Regions from separate parts of the Zongyangia sp. genome, predicted to be linked through region 2. Evidence: predicted binding sites of a transcription regulator. Region 2 holds the regulator's gene; the other holds the start of a gene.
The links. The regulator HrcA, encoded in region 2, represses chaperone genes, less so after heat shock. The targets are predictions, from matches to a motif close to TGTTAGCACTCNNNNNNNNNGAGTGCTAACA.
Positions count from the first base shown of each region.

Region 1: ACZ25G_RS09005 (Hsp20/alpha crystallin family protein) is a predicted target of HrcA. The motif match lies at 3,218-3,248, and genes of this name have one in related genera.

Region 1 is NZ_CBDTOK010000142.1:490-6,297, forward strand. It holds partial or broken gene ACZ25G_RS08990 (chitobiase/beta-hexosaminidase C-terminal domain-containing protein) at 1-521, opposite strand, end outside; gene ACZ25G_RS08995 (YibE/F family protein) at 563-1,765, opposite strand; gene ACZ25G_RS09000 (hypothetical protein) at 2,264-2,626, opposite strand; gene ACZ25G_RS09005 (Hsp20/alpha crystallin family protein) at 2,683-3,123, opposite strand; gene ACZ25G_RS09010 (hypothetical protein) at 3,347-3,535, shown strand; tRNA gene ACZ25G_RS09015 (tRNA-Pro) at 3,667-3,743, opposite strand; gene ACZ25G_RS09020 (glycine--tRNA ligase) at 4,053-5,429, shown strand; gene ACZ25G_RS09025 (4Fe-4S binding protein) at 5,484-5,654, opposite strand.
Region 2 is NZ_CBDTOK010000037.1:23,221-32,336, forward strand. It holds gene lepA (translation elongation factor 4) at 1-1,507, shown strand, start outside; gene hemW (radical SAM family heme chaperone HemW) at 1,567-2,688, shown strand; gene hrcA (heat-inducible transcriptional repressor HrcA) at 2,873-3,937, shown strand; gene grpE (nucleotide exchange factor GrpE) at 3,978-4,544, shown strand; gene dnaK (molecular chaperone DnaK) at 4,637-6,475, shown strand; gene dnaJ (molecular chaperone DnaJ) at 6,572-7,747, shown strand; gene ACZ25G_RS02275 (MarR family winged helix-turn-helix transcriptional regulator) at 8,062-8,493, shown strand; gene ACZ25G_RS02280 (ABC transporter ATP-binding protein) at 8,585-9,116, shown strand, end outside.

The DNA.
Region 1 (5,808 bases), on a different contig from region 2:
AACTCGTGGGGATATCCGCCGGGATTGTTGGTGGCGGTCGTCTGCTTATAGCCCCGGAATTTGTTGTCTGAGGCTCTGTTGCTGGCTAAAACCACCGTATCGCTGCCGGTGCCGGAAAAGACAAACTTTCCGTCTGTTTCCGTCCAAGTCCAATCGTATTCCCCTTCATTGATGCCGTTATTGTTGCCCCCTTTGGGCGCGATAAAGGCACCGTCGCTGAGCTTGATCTTGGCGGAGGTACCTGTGACGGTAATCTCCACTACCGCGGTTGCTGGATTTGTCACCGTGTCCCCATCCGGGGTCAGGGCGACAGCGGAAACCCAGGTGCCGTCCATGGGACCCACGGCATAGCCGGTGTCCACCATCATAACATACTCGCCGGTGGTAAAATCATCGCTGCCTGCAATCTTGTGATACTCCCCCGTTCCCGCGGCAAAGGCTGCCGTAGGCACCAGGGAAAGGAGCATCAACATTACCAGGATCAGGGATACCACCCTTTTCAGACCATTCTTGGTTTTCATTGGCCTTCATATCCTCCTTTGATTCGTATGAACATCTATTTTCAAACGCCTTTGCGCCCAGCCATCATTCGGGCGCTGATCAAGGCGACAATTGGCACACATAATAGGATCCCCATGGCCCCTGCGATGCTCTGGATGATCTCGATGCAGATATAATCGGTGTTGATGAGCTGGAGAAAGGGGATGTCATAGGTCTGCACCAGGATGAGCATATTAAAAGAAGAACCCGCAAAGGCCAGGATCAGGGTGTTGGCCATGGTGCCCATGGCGTCCCGGCCAATGTGCATGCCGGAGCGGAAAAGCTCTCCCGCCGTCAGCCGGGGATTTTGCTCCTTTAGCTCCCAGACCGAGGAGGCGATTCCCAGGGCCACATCCATGACCGCCCCCAAGGCGGAGATGAGGACGCCGCAGACCAATAGACCGCTGATCTTCAGCCCCTGGTCGGCGCCGTAAAGGATGAGGTTTTCCGCCTCCGGCATGTTAAAGCCGTTCATGGGGGTGATCGTTCCCACCAGGGCCGCAATCCCCCCGGCTACCACGACGCCGATGACACAGCCCAGCACCGAGCAAAGGGTCTTTTGGGAAAATCCGTTGAGCAGCACCAGAGCCCCCGCCGCTGTCACCGCCACCATGGCTACCGTTACCGGGATGGCGGGCAGTCCTCGGATAATGCTGGGAATGAGGATAAACCAGATGCATGCCAGGGTGAAAATCAGTCCGGCCAAGGCCCCCATTCCCTTCTTTCCTCCCAGCACAGCCAGCAGGACAAAGAAAATCAGGACAAAAACGCCTAGGACAATCCCCCGGTCGTAGTTAAAAAGGGAAGGATAATAGCTGCCCTCATCGTCGGTCATAATCCGGACGATGACCTGATCCCCTTTATCTAAATCCACATTGAACAGGGCGCTCATAGGGTTTGTCAGGGTCATAATTTCATCTTTGTGGGCGCCGGTGAGGATTTTGATCTCCAGTTCTTGGGTACCCACCCGCTTTCCTTCGGCATCCTCATCGGGCTGGGCATCATCGGAGAGCACCGCCGTCACCACCGCCTTGTCATAAGCCATCTGGCTGGCGCTGGTGGGCACCTGTCCCTCCACCGGCTGGTTGATCCAGACGCCCCAGGCGATCAGCCCGGCGAAAAGCACCGCCCCTGCCCCAAGTCCCGCCAGGTTTTTTGGCTTTTGCAGCCACTCCTTCAAGGCATGGGTCCGATCCTTCAGTTTGATTTTTAACTTATCCCACATGAAATTCATTTCCTCCAACGCGATTTCTCTCTGTGTCCCGACACAGCCCTCCGCCGGAAACAGAAAAAGGAACTGTTGCCATCCAAGCTGCGGCTGTTCGGACTTCGGCTGGACCAAATTCGCCGGCCGCCCGCTTTTCTGGAGCAGATTCCCAGTTCATGATGCCTGTAACTATACTTCGGGGTTTCAGACCTTGGCGTTTTCTCCCTCTTTCCTGTCGTGGAAAAGGCCGCCTGCCATCGATCCAGGCTTTGTGATCCATCATCCATCATAGCCAGCCGGCGAAGGAGGGACAATCATGTTTGCGTGAAGGCAGTGTAAAGTTCGGTTTTCGTAATGTAAAGAATATTGAGAAAAAAACAGAGACACTCCGCAGCTATCGGCCGCAAAAAAACAGCCGCCTCCTGCCGGGGGATTTCCCCTTGCAGGAAGCGGCTGCCTTATTTTCGCCTATGCACTTGTGTGATCCTGACCTTGCCAGGATGCTGGTGATCTTTTCTATTTCTTCGACTCCCCGTCGATCTCATAATCCTTGAACAGGGCCAGCACATAGCTGTTGGAAAGCTTCTTTCCCATCAGCTCCCGGAATTGGGCGCTTTTGGTCCGCCCCTCTCCCCGCAGCTGCTCCAGCTTTTGGGAGATCTCCTTCTGTTTCTGCTCCAGGTCTTCCCAGAGGTTTTCCAGTTTCGCCAGCCTTTCGACGGCCTCGCCGCCATAACCTTCCTCCAGGGGCTGGATCTGTTGGCTGTCTACCTGATAACCGGATCCGTTTCCCTGTTTTCTTGTCAGCCGGTTCAATGGCCTACGCCCCCCTTTCGTTTTCTCATCATACTCCCCTGCTCCTGTCTTGTCCAGTGCCATTCAAAAACAAAAAGGAGCGTCCCATGAGACGCTCCTTCTGTATCAATTTGTTGCGCTTATTCGATGGCAATGGTCGTTGTCTTCGGCAGCTGCTTTTTGGCCTCTTTGGGCAGGGAGATCTTCAGGATACCGTCTTCATACTTGGCGGATACATCCTTCGACTCTATATCGCCCACATAGAAGCTTCTTCTCAGGGCGCCTGCGTACCGCTCCTGGCGGATATATTTGCCTTTCTTATCCTTTTCATCTTTATCCAGGCCCTTGGCGGCGCTGATGGTCAGATAACCATCCTTCAAGTCTACATCAATCTCGTCTTTCTTAAAGCCGGGCAGGTCAATATCAACTTCATAGGTAGTATCCGTTTCCCGTACATCAGTCTTCATCAGGTTCTTGGCATGTTTGCCATACAACGGATTGCGGCGGTTCCACATGGAACGCATAAAATCATCATCAAAGAAATCATCAAACAAATTTTCACCAAAAATGCTGGGCAACATAAGTCATTCCTCCAATCTTTTCGCTTATTTCTTGCCCTGCGGGAGGAACCCTTTCCGTCCCTCTCTCTTGGAACAACTTTGTTATATCACTCCATATTAGCACTGTCAAGAGGCTAGTGCTAAAATTCACAAAAGAAGCCATGACTCGTTACAAAATATATGATTTTTAAAGGCCGCCCACAAATCCCACTGCAAAGAAAAAACCTCAACAAACGGCATGAACATGCCATTTGTTGAGGATAATTCCTTGGTTTGTGCCACAAAAAAGATACCTGCTGCAAACGCGAGTGGCAAGGCAAAAGAAAAAACTGAGCCTGGAACGCGGATTGCGTCCAGGCTCAGCCTGGTGGGTTTTCGCCACAAAAAAGATGCCCGCCTTAAGCGCGGGCAAAAAGGCAAAAGAAAAAACTGAGCCCGGAACGCGGATTGCGTCCAGGCTCAGCCTGGTGGTTTGCGCCACAAAAAAGATGCCCGCCTTAAGCGCGGGCGAAAAGGCAAAAGAAAAAACTGAGCCCGGAACGCGGATTGCGTCCAGGCTCAGCCTGGTCGAGGCGACAGGACTCGAACCTGCGGCATCTTGGTCCCAAACCAAGCACTCTACCAAACTGAGCTACGCCTCGTCGTCGCACCAGGGAAATAGAAGTTGTACGCACCTGCGCCCCTATCATCGATATCAGAATGTGCTAGCAAAGTCAGCGCAGGATCTCTTTATTTGTGGTGCGAACAATATTATAGCGGAATCTTCCCTCTCTGTCAATAATTCTTGCAGGTTTACAGGGGAAAAATGGCGGTTTTATCCCCTTTTGCCTTGACTTATCCTGCCCTGAAGTTTAAAATTAAGAAGTTAGTATATGGATTTTCCTCGTGAGGAATCACCAGACGCGATGGAGCAGTCGGTCTGTAATGGATAGAAAATGGGAGGTAAAGTTATGCTCAATTCTGAGAAAACCATGGACAAGATTGTGGCCCTGTGCAAAGGCCGCGGCTTTGTCTATCCGGGCAGCGAAATCTACGGCGGCCTTTCCAACTCCTGGGACTATGGTCCCCTGGGTGTGGAGTTTAAAAACAATGTCAAGCGGGCATGGTGGAAGAAATTTGTCCAGGAGTCCCCCTACAACGTGGGGCTGGACAGCGCCATCCTGATGAATCCCCAGGTGTGGGTGGCTTCCGGCCATGTAGGCGGTTTTTCTGACCCGCTGATGGACTGCAAGGACTGCAAAACCCGCCATCGTGCCGATAAGCTCATCGAGGAGCAGACCGGCGTGGCCCCCAACGGCTGGAGCGACCAGCAGATGATGGATTTCATCAAAGAAAAGGGCGTCAAATGCCCGGACTGCGGTTCCACCAACTTTACCGATATCCGCAAATTTAACCTGATGTTCAAGACCTTCCAGGGTGTCACCGAGGACGCTAAGAGCGAACTGTATCTGCGTCCTGAGACCGCCCAGGGTATCTTTGTCAACTTTTCCAACATCCAGCGCACCACCCGCAGGAAGCTGCCTTTCGGTGTCTCCCAGATCGGAAAATCCTTCCGCAACGAGATCACTCCGGGCAACTTCATCTTCCGTACCCGTGAGTTTGAGCAGATGGAGCTGGAGTTCTTCTGCAAGCCGGGTACCGATCTGGAGTGGTTCGCCTACTGGAAGGATTACTGCCACAACTTCCTGCTGAATCTGGGTATCAAGGATGAAAACCTCCGGCTGCGGGATCATGAGAAGGAAGAACTTTCCCACTATTCCAACGCCACCACCGATATTGAGTTCATGTTCCCCTTTGGCTGGGGCGAGCTGTGGGGCATTGCCGACCGCACCGATTTCGACCTGTCCCAGCATATGAAACACTCCACCAAGAGCCTGGAGTACTTCGACCCGGAGACCAACGAGCGGTACATCCCCTATGTCATCGAGCCCTCCCTGGGCGCCGACCGGGTGGCTCTGGCCTTCCTGTGCGAGGCCTACGACGAGGAGCAGGTGGGCGAAAAGGACACCCGTGTGGTCATGCATCTCCATCCGGCCCTGGCCCCCTACAAGGCTTGTATCCTGCCCCTTTCCAAGAAGCTGTCCGAGCAGGCCACTGCCATCTATCATGACCTTGCCAAGCATTTCATGGTGGATTACGACGACGCCGGTTCCATCGGCAAGCGCTACCGCCGGCAGGATGAGATCGGCACCCCCCTGTGCATCACCTTCGACTTTGACAGTGTGGAGGATGGCTGCATCACCGTACGGGATCGGGATACCATGGAGCAGACCCGGATGCCCATTGCGGAGCTTGTGCCCTACATCGAGAAAAAACTGGAATTCTAAAGCAAAAAGAAAAGCGCACACCCTAGGGTGTGCGCTTTTTTTGTACCTATTTCATTACTGGGGATTGGGTGCTCCTACGGGACATACGCCGTTGCAAGCGCCGCACTCGATGCAGGTATCGGGATCGATGACGTATTTGTCGTCACCAGCGGAGATAGCGGATACGGGGCACTCTGCCTCGCAAGCGCCGCAGCTGATGCACTCATCATTAATTACATATGCCATGAATGATACACCTCCTTTGTTTTCAACGTTATTGTACCATATCCGTGGAAAATTGCAACCGTTCCCGGCCCAATTTCCAGGAGGTTTTTTCAATTAATTTCTTCCACCACCTGCCGGCGGCGGGCAGTGCCCGCTGCCAGATCGCGCTTTGGTA
Region 2 (9,116 bases):
GGCCCTTTTGGTGGTGGACGCCTCCCAGGGCATTGAAGCCCAGACCCTGGCCAATACCTACCTTGCCATTGAGCACGACCTGGAGGTCGTGCCTATCATCAACAAAATCGATCTGCCCGCCGCAGATCCAGACCGGGTCTGCCACGAAATCGAGGACATCATCGGCATTCCCGCCCTAGATGCCCCCCGGATCTCTGCCAAGGCGGGGATCAATATCGAAGAGGTGCTGGAACGGGTGGTCACCGATATCCCCGCTCCTCAGGGGGATGACCACGCCCCTTTGAAAGCGCTGATCTTCGACTCCTATTACGACAGCTACAAAGGCGTCATCGTCTATGTCCGGGTCATGGAGGGGACGGTCCGCCCCGGCATGACCATCCGGATGATGGCTTCCGGCTCCGAGTTTACTGTGGTGGAAGCCGGCGCCATGGGGGCGACCAACCTGATTCCTCTGGAGGAGCTTTCCGCCGGACAGGTGGGATACATCACCGCCAGCATTAAAACGGTACAGGACACCACGGTGGGCGACACTGTCACCGACGCGGCAAATCCGGCGGCGGAACCCTTGCCCGGTTACCGGAAGGTCAACCCCATGGTGTTCTGCGGCATCTACCCTGCCGACGGGGCCAAATATCCGGATCTCCGGGAGGCCCTGGAAAAGCTTCAGCTCAACGACGCCTCCCTCTCCTTTGAGCCGGAAACCTCGGTGGCGTTGGGCTTCGGCTTCCGATGCGGATTTTTGGGTCTGCTCCACATGGAGATCATCCAGGAGCGGATTGAGCGGGAGTTTAATCTGGACATCATTACCACCGCTCCCAGCGTTATCTATAAGGTCATCCTCACCTCCGGGGAGACTGTCTATATCGACAACCCCACCAACTTCCCCGACCCTGCCACCATCCAGGATGCGGAGGAGCCTATGGTCGCCGCCAACATCCTGACCCCCACCGCCTATATTGGCAACATCATGGAGCTGTGTCAGGAGCGGCGAGGCGTCTACAAGGATACCAAGTATCTTGACACCGACCGGGTAGAGCTTCACTACGACCTGCCTTTGGGGGAGATTGTCTACGACTTTTTCGACGCCCTCAAGTCCAGGACCAAAGGCTATGCCTCCTTCGACTATGAGATGAAGGGCTATGTTCCCTCCCGGCTGGTGAAGCTGGACATCCTTTTAAACGGCGAGATCGTAGACGCCCTCTCCTTCATCGTCTTTGCCGACAACGCCTATCCCAGGGCCCGCCGGATCTGCGAGAAGCTCAAAGAAAATATTCCCCGCCAGATGTTTGAGGTGCCCATCCAGGCGGCCATCGGCGGCAAGATCATCGCTCGGGAGACGGTCAAAGCCATGCGCAAGGATGTATTGGCCAAGTGCTATGGCGGCGACATCACCCGAAAAAAGAAACTTCTGGAAAAACAGAAGGAAGGCAAAAAACGGATGCGCCAGCTGGGTACTGTGGAGGTTCCCCAGGAGGCCTTTATGGCTGTCCTCAAGCTGGACGACTAAATCTGTCAAAACCGGCCGCCGCGACCTGCGGCGGCCGGTTTCTCAAAGGAGGTCTTTGGATGCCCCAGCCCATCGGCATTTACATCCACGTTCCCTTCTGCCGCTCCAAATGCCCCTACTGCGATTTCTATTCTCTCCGGGGCGGCAATGAGGCAATGGATGTCTACACAGCCGCCCTGCTCCGTCATATTGCTACCGCCCCCACGGAAAAGGTGGACTCCGTTTATCTGGGAGGCGGCACCCCTACCTTGCTGGGATCTCAGCGGCTTTCCCGGATTTTGGAGGCGGTGGCCGCCCATTTCCCACTCTCTAAGGACTGTGAAATCACCGCCGAGGCCAATCCCAGAGCCGCTGAGGGGGATACCATCGCCGCCTTAGGGGCGCTGGGTTTTACCCGAGTGAGCTTTGGCATGCAGTCGGCCGTCCCCTCCGAACTGCGCCTTCTGGGCCGCCGCCACACCCGGGAAGAGGTGGCCCAGTCGGTGGAGCTGGCCCGGCAGGGCGGGATAGACAACATCTCCCTGGACGTCATGCTGGGGGTCATCGGACAGACAGCCTCCTCCCTCTCCCAAACGCTGGATTTTGCCGCCTCCCTCGGGCCCGCCCATATCTCCTCTTATATATTAAAGGTAGAGGAGGGCACCGTTTACAACTCCCCCCGCTTTCTCTCCCAAATCCCCGACGAGGATACCCAGGCCGACCTGTATCTGGCCGCGGTGGAGGGGCTTTCCTCCTTGGGCTTTCACCAGTATGAAATTTCCAACTTTGCGAAACCGGGCTATGAGAGCCGCCACAACCTGAAATACTGGCGGTGCCAGGAATATCTGGGCTTTGGCCCTGCCGCCCATTCCTACTACGGCGGCAGCCGCTTTGCCCTGCCACGGGACCTGGAATCCTTCTGTAAAGCGCCCGGCTTCGGAGACATCCCCTTTGATGGCGTCTGCGATGGGGGCGGCTTTTTCGAGGAGTTCATGCTGGGGCTGCGGCTGGCAGAGGGGATCAACCTGGATCAGCTGGGCAGCCGGTTTTCCGTTGACGTCTCCCCTTTGGAAAGGGCTTGTCCGCCCCTGGAGCGCCGGGGTCTTCTTTGTCTCAACGGACATCATCTCTCCCTGACGACGGAGGGGTTTCTCCTCTCCAACAGCATTATTTCTCATCTCTTGAATACTATCTCCTGTTAAAAAAACGCGGCCGAAAAACAGCCGCGTTTTCTTTTTTGGCAGTCTCTGTGGACGATTGCCAACATTTTTGTAAATAAACTATGAAGTCCCTTGACATACTAAAAGAGAAGTGATACATTGATAACTGTAAGATTTAGCACTCCATAATCAAGAGTGCTAAAATAGCAAAAAGAGGTGATACGCTGTGGAACTGGATAGACGGAAGATGCAAATCCTCTCAGCGATCATCGAGATTTACACCAAAACCGGTGAGCCGGTAGGCTCCAAGCTGCTGGCATCGGTGATGGATTACGCAATCTCCCCCGCAACCATCCGCAACGAAATGGCGGCGCTGTTTGAGATGGGTTATCTTGAACAGCCCCATACTTCAGCAGGGCGTGTGCCCTCCCACAAGGGATACCGGCTCTACATCAACAACCTGATGCAGACCCAGCCCCTGACCGCCGCCGAAAAGGCGGAAATCGACGCGCTCTTTAACATTCAGCACCCCGACCCCGACCAGTTGGTGGAAGATGCGGCTACGGCCCTGGCCCAAGCCACCCACTGTGTCACCGTTTCCTCCACCATGACGCCGGAGGATGTAACGGTGCGCCGGATCGACATTATCCCCTCCGGGCCCAGGACCTTGGTGGTCTTGGTCATCGCCTCCAACGGCGTGGTCAAGAGCAAGGTCTGCCGGGTGGATTTTGCCGTCACCCCCCAGGTGCTGGATTTCTTCCGGAAATATGTCAACTCCCGGTTCAGAGGCCGGTCCTTGGAAGGCGTTTCCAAGCTCTACCTTCAATCGGTGGCTGTGGCCCTGGGAGAATATTCCCGGGTGTTCACGCCGCTGCTGGTCTGTATCTTCGATCTGTGCCGGCAGATTTACGCCGGGCGCTACTACGTAGAAGGAGAAACCAATCTGCTTACCTATCAGGAGTTCACCCCTGTAGCGCACGACCTTCTGACCTTTCTCAACAAGCGGGATGAAATGCTCCGGCTCATCAACGAGGAGATGAAGGATAAAAACGTCTCCATCGGCAAAGAAGCTGGAAAATCAGAGCTTGCCGATTCCAGCATTGTCATCGCCCGCTATAATGTAGGCTCTTCCAGATCCGGCATCATTGGCATTGTGGGGCCGGTGCGGATGGATTATCCGAAACTCATCCCCCACATCCAGTATTTTGCCGACACCTTGGGACGGCTTCTCACCGAAATTTCCGAAGAGGAGGATATCCCTCCCGAGACGTCTTCATCATCCAACGAATAACATTTCACATACATCATGAAAACCGAAAGGAGACATTGACGTGGCCGAAAAGAAAAACAAGAGCCCGGAGGCCGCCGAGCAGGAAGCTGCTTCCCAGCAGGAGGCAGCGGGCACCGAGCAGGAAAGCCCTTCTCAAAGCGCCCAAGCAGAGCAGGAGGCAAAGGCTCCCGACGAAACCGAGGCCCTCAAAGAGCAGGTCAAGGATCTCAACGATAAGCTGTTGCGCTCCATGGCCGAATTTGACAACTTCCGCAAGCGTTCCCAGCGGGAAAAAGATCAGATTTATACCGACGCCAAGGCGGATACCGCAGCTCAGTTTCTGACGGTGCTGGATAATTTCGAGCGTGCCCTGGCCACCGAAAGCACCGACGAGAACTTCCGCAAGGGAGTGCAGATGATCTACGACGGACTGCTGGAAACCATCAAAAAGCTGGGAATTGAGGAGATCAATCCCACCGAGGGAGACTTTGATCCAACACTGCATCACGCGGTGATGCATGTGGACGACGATTCCCTGGGCCAGTCCCAGGTGGTAGAGGTCTTCCAGAAAGGCTACCGGATGGGCGACAAAATCCTGCGGTACGCCATGGTGAAGGTTGCAAATTAAGAAGCAAAGGCCCTGGGCCTTTCACATAAATGCAGAATATAACGAACTGAAAAGTATAGAATTCGAATGTAAGATTCGAGGAGGAATTGATTATGGGAAAAATCATCGGCATTGACTTAGGTACTACAAACTCATGTGTCGCCGTCATGGAAGGCGGCGAGGCTGTCGTCATCCCCAACGCGGAAGGCGACCGGACAACACCTTCTGTTGTCTCTTTTAAAAACGGTGAGCGTCTGGTAGGACAGGTTGCAAAACGCCAGGCCATCGCTAATCCGGATCACACTGTCAGTTCCATCAAACGCCATATGGGCTCTGACTATAAGGTAAATATTGATGGCAAAGGCTTTACTCCCCAAGAAATTTCCGCTATGATCCTGCAAAAGCTGAAGACTGACGCAGAAGCCTATCTGGGCGAAAAGGTCTATGACGCGGTTATTACCGTACCGGCTTACTTCACCGACGCACAGCGCCAGGCTACCAAGGATGCCGGCCGGATTGCCGGACTGGAAGTCAAGAGAATTATCAACGAGCCCACCGCCGCAGCACTGGCTTACGGCGTAGATAAAGAAAACGATCAGAAGATCATGGTTTACGACCTGGGCGGCGGCACCTTCGATGTCTCCATCATCGAAATGGGCGACGGCGTACAGGAAGTATTGGCCACCGCAGGCAACAACCGCTTGGGCGGCGATGACTTTGATAACCGCATTGTCAACTATCTGGCTGACCAGTTTAAGAAAGAAAACGGCATCGACCTGACCGGCGATAAAATGGCGATGCAGCGGCTGAAAGAGGCGGCGGAGAAAGCAAAAATCGAGCTTTCCAGCGTCACCCAGGCCAACATCAACCTGCCCTTTATCACCGCGGACGCCACCGGCCCGAAACACATGGATATGAACCTGACCCGGGCAAAATTCAACGAACTGACCGCTGACCTGGTGGAAGCCACCATGGGCCCGGTACGCCAGGCCCTGTCTGACTCCGGCCTGTCCGCTTCTGATCTTGACAAGATCCTGCTGGTAGGCGGTTCCACCCGTATCCCCGCTGTTCAGGAAGCAGTTCAGAAGATCACCGGCAAAGAGCCCTTCAAGGGCATCAACCCCGATGAGTGCGTCGCCATCGGCGCGGCCATCCAGGGCGGCGTCCTGGGCGGCGACGTCAAAGGCTTGCTGCTGCTGGATGTCACCCCTCTGTCCCTGGGCCTGGAAACCCTGGGCGGTGTCTTCACCAAGATCATTGACCGCAACACCACCATCCCCACCAAGAAGTCCCAGATCTTCTCCACCGCTGCTGACGGCCAGACTTCGGTTGAGGTCCATGTCCTCCAGGGTGAGCGTGAGATGGCGAAAGATAACAAGACTCTGGGTATGTTCCGTCTGGACGGTATCCCCGCAGCGCCCCGGGGTGTGCCTCAGATCGAGGTAACCTTCGACATCGACGCCAACGGCATTGTCCATGTTACCGCAAAAGATCTCGGCACCGGCAAGGAGCAGAACATCACCATTACCTCCTCCACCAACATGTCCAAGGAGGACATTGAAAAGGCAGTCAAAGAGGCTGAGCAGTATGCCGCTGAGGATAAAAAACGCCGTGAGGAAATCGATGTAAGAAACGGCGCAGACCAGATGGTCTATCAGTGTGAGAAAACCCTCACCGACCTGGGTGACAAGATCGACGCCGCCGATAAAGCGGATGTCCAGGCCAAGGTAGACGCCCTGAAAGAAGCGCTGAAGGGCACCGACCTGGAGGCTATCAAGTCCCGCCAGGATGAGCTGCAGAAAAAGTTCTATGATGTCTCCTCCAAGGTATACCAGCAGGCCCAAGCAGCCGGTCAGGCTGCAGGCGGCGCTGCCCCTGGCGCTGAGGCTCCCCACGATGACAACGTGGTGGACGCCGACTACAAAGAGGTTGACGAAGACCAGAACAAGTAATATACTAAAACAGCTGTGCGATGATAAGACTGGGCCTATACCCGGTCTTATCTTGTGCAGGCGGTTTGTGACAATTCATACGTAAGGGTGATCAATTTGCCAGAAAAGAGAGATTATTACGAAGTCCTTGGCGTCGAAAAGGGCGCCTCGGAGGACGAGATCAAAAAAGCATATCGTAAAGTTGCAAAAAAGTATCACCCGGACCTCAATCCAGGAGATAAGGAAGCAGAAGCCAAATTCAAAGAGGTTGGAGAAGCCTATGAAGTCCTCTCCAATCCTGAAAAGCGCGCGCGTTACGATCAATTCGGCCACGCCGGCGTGGACCCGTCCTATGGGGCGGGCGCAGGCGGCGCGGGAGCTTATGGCGGTGCAGGCGGCTTTGGATTTGACGATCTGGGCGATATCTTCGACAGCTTTTTCGGTGGCGGCTTCGGTGGTTTCGGCGGAGGCGGCGGTTCTCGGAACCCCAACGGACCTGTACGGGGCAACGACCTGCGCTCCTCCATTGTCCTCAGCTTTTTGGAAGCGGCCAAAGGCTGTACCAAACGGCTGAAGATTTCCCGGCTGGAAACCTGTAAAACCTGCGGCGGCACCGGCGCCAAAAATGCCGACGCCATCAAGACCTGTCCTGACTGTCACGGCTCCGGCCAGGTACGGGTGACCCAGCGGACCCCCTTCGGCGTCATCAACTCCACCCGGACCTGCTCCAAGTGCTCCGGTAAAGGAAAAATCATTTCCGATCCCTGTACGGCTTGTAACGGCTTGGGTCGGGTTCGTGTCAACAAGACCATCGAGGTCAACATCCCCGCCGGTATCGATGACGGCCAAACCTTTGCTGTATCTGGCCAGGGGGATATGGGCATCAACGGCGGGCCTGCCGGTAACCTGAACGTCAATGTCAGCGTCCGGCCCGACCCCATCTTCGACCGGGATGGCTTTGATGTTTGGTGTGAAATCCCCATCACCTTCACCCAGGCGGTCTTTGGCGACGAGGTGGTGGTTCCCACCATCGACGGCAAGGTGAAATACAGCATTCACGAAGGAACCCAGCCTGGCACCACCTTCCGGCTCAAAAATAAGGGAATCCCCCTCATCAATGGCCGGGGACGGGGCGACCAGTACGTCAAGGTCACCATCGAGGTGCCCAAGAACCTGAGCGCAAAGCAGAAGGATCTGCTCAAGCAGTTTGAGGGTGCTTCCTCTGAGAAAAACTATGAGAAACGGAAAGGTTTCTTCGATAAGCTCAAGGACGCTTGGGAAGGTAAAAGCTAAATAGTCCTATAAGTTGTCCCACGTCTAACGGGAAACTTTAACCATATTCCCATATCCCGGGAATTTGAAACAATGAAAGGCTCCGTGAAAAAATACACGGAGCTTTTTTATTTCCGTTTACAGATTGAAATAGGAGCTTTCAAAACATTCCACCCATGTTTTTGTCCCGGCCGGAAAGAGTCTAAGGCCAGCCCCCTCGGCAACGCTCCATCGGCTTTTTGAATATTCAAAAAGTATTCACAGTTTTATCTTATGAAAGATAAAACTGTAATCTATAATCTAACCTAGTTAGTTTTTTGAGGGGAGGTCCTTTTATGGCTACCCAAGCGCAGATTGAAGCCATGCTCCATAAGCTGGAGCAATTTCATCCTACTGCTTTTTTCAAACGGATGGATGAAACCCAAGCAGGCATTGGAGCGGTGCTCCGGCTGCTTGATGAGTCTAATGAAACTATCACCGCGGGGAAGATCAGTGACATTCTGAATATCAGTACAGCGAGGGTGGCAGTTTTAATAAAAAAGATGGTAGCAAGAGGATTGATCACCAAGGAACACGATGTGTCTGACGCCCGTGTTACCATCGTGAAACTTACTCCTTTGGGAAAACAGCTCATCTTCAAGATGCGGCAGGATCTGTATCAGCAGATGGGACGCATCATTGACCAGATTGGGGAAAAACGCCTGTTGGAATTTATCGACACATTTCATGAGATCCGGAAGATCGTAAGTCCTCCGGAAATCGGCTAATTGGAAGGCTCTCGAATTTCGCCTTTCCCTCCTTTCCAATTATTCTCTCCATTTTATTCGCATGAAGTAAATGTAAGAAGGAGTGCAGTCCATGCTCAAGATTTTTAAAAATCTTAGAAAAAGGGAATGGTCACTTGTTGCCCTCTCCCTTGTCTTCATCGTCATCCAGGTATGGCTGGATCTGAAAACGCCCGAATACATGGCGGAAATCACCACCTTGGTGCAAACGGAAGGAAGCGCCATGGCGGATGTCCTTATTGCTGGCGGCCAAATGCTGCTATGCGCGCTGGGGAGCCTCATCTCATCTGTGGCGACCGCTGTCTGCGCCGCCAGTATCGCTTCCTCCTTCGGTGGAATTCTCCGGGGGAAGCTGTTCAGCAAGGTCCAATCTTTCTCCATGGAAGAGATCGGCCATTTTTCTACCGCCAGCCTAATCACCCGCTCCACCAACGATGTTACGCAGATTCAGATGCTCATCGCCATGGGTCTGCAGATGCTGGTCAAGGCGCCCATTATGGCTGTGTGGGCCGTATGTAAGATTGCCGACAAACAGTGGCAGTGGACCCTTTCCACGGCAGCGGCAGTGGTGATACTGCTCATCATCGTCGGCATCTGCCTGCTTT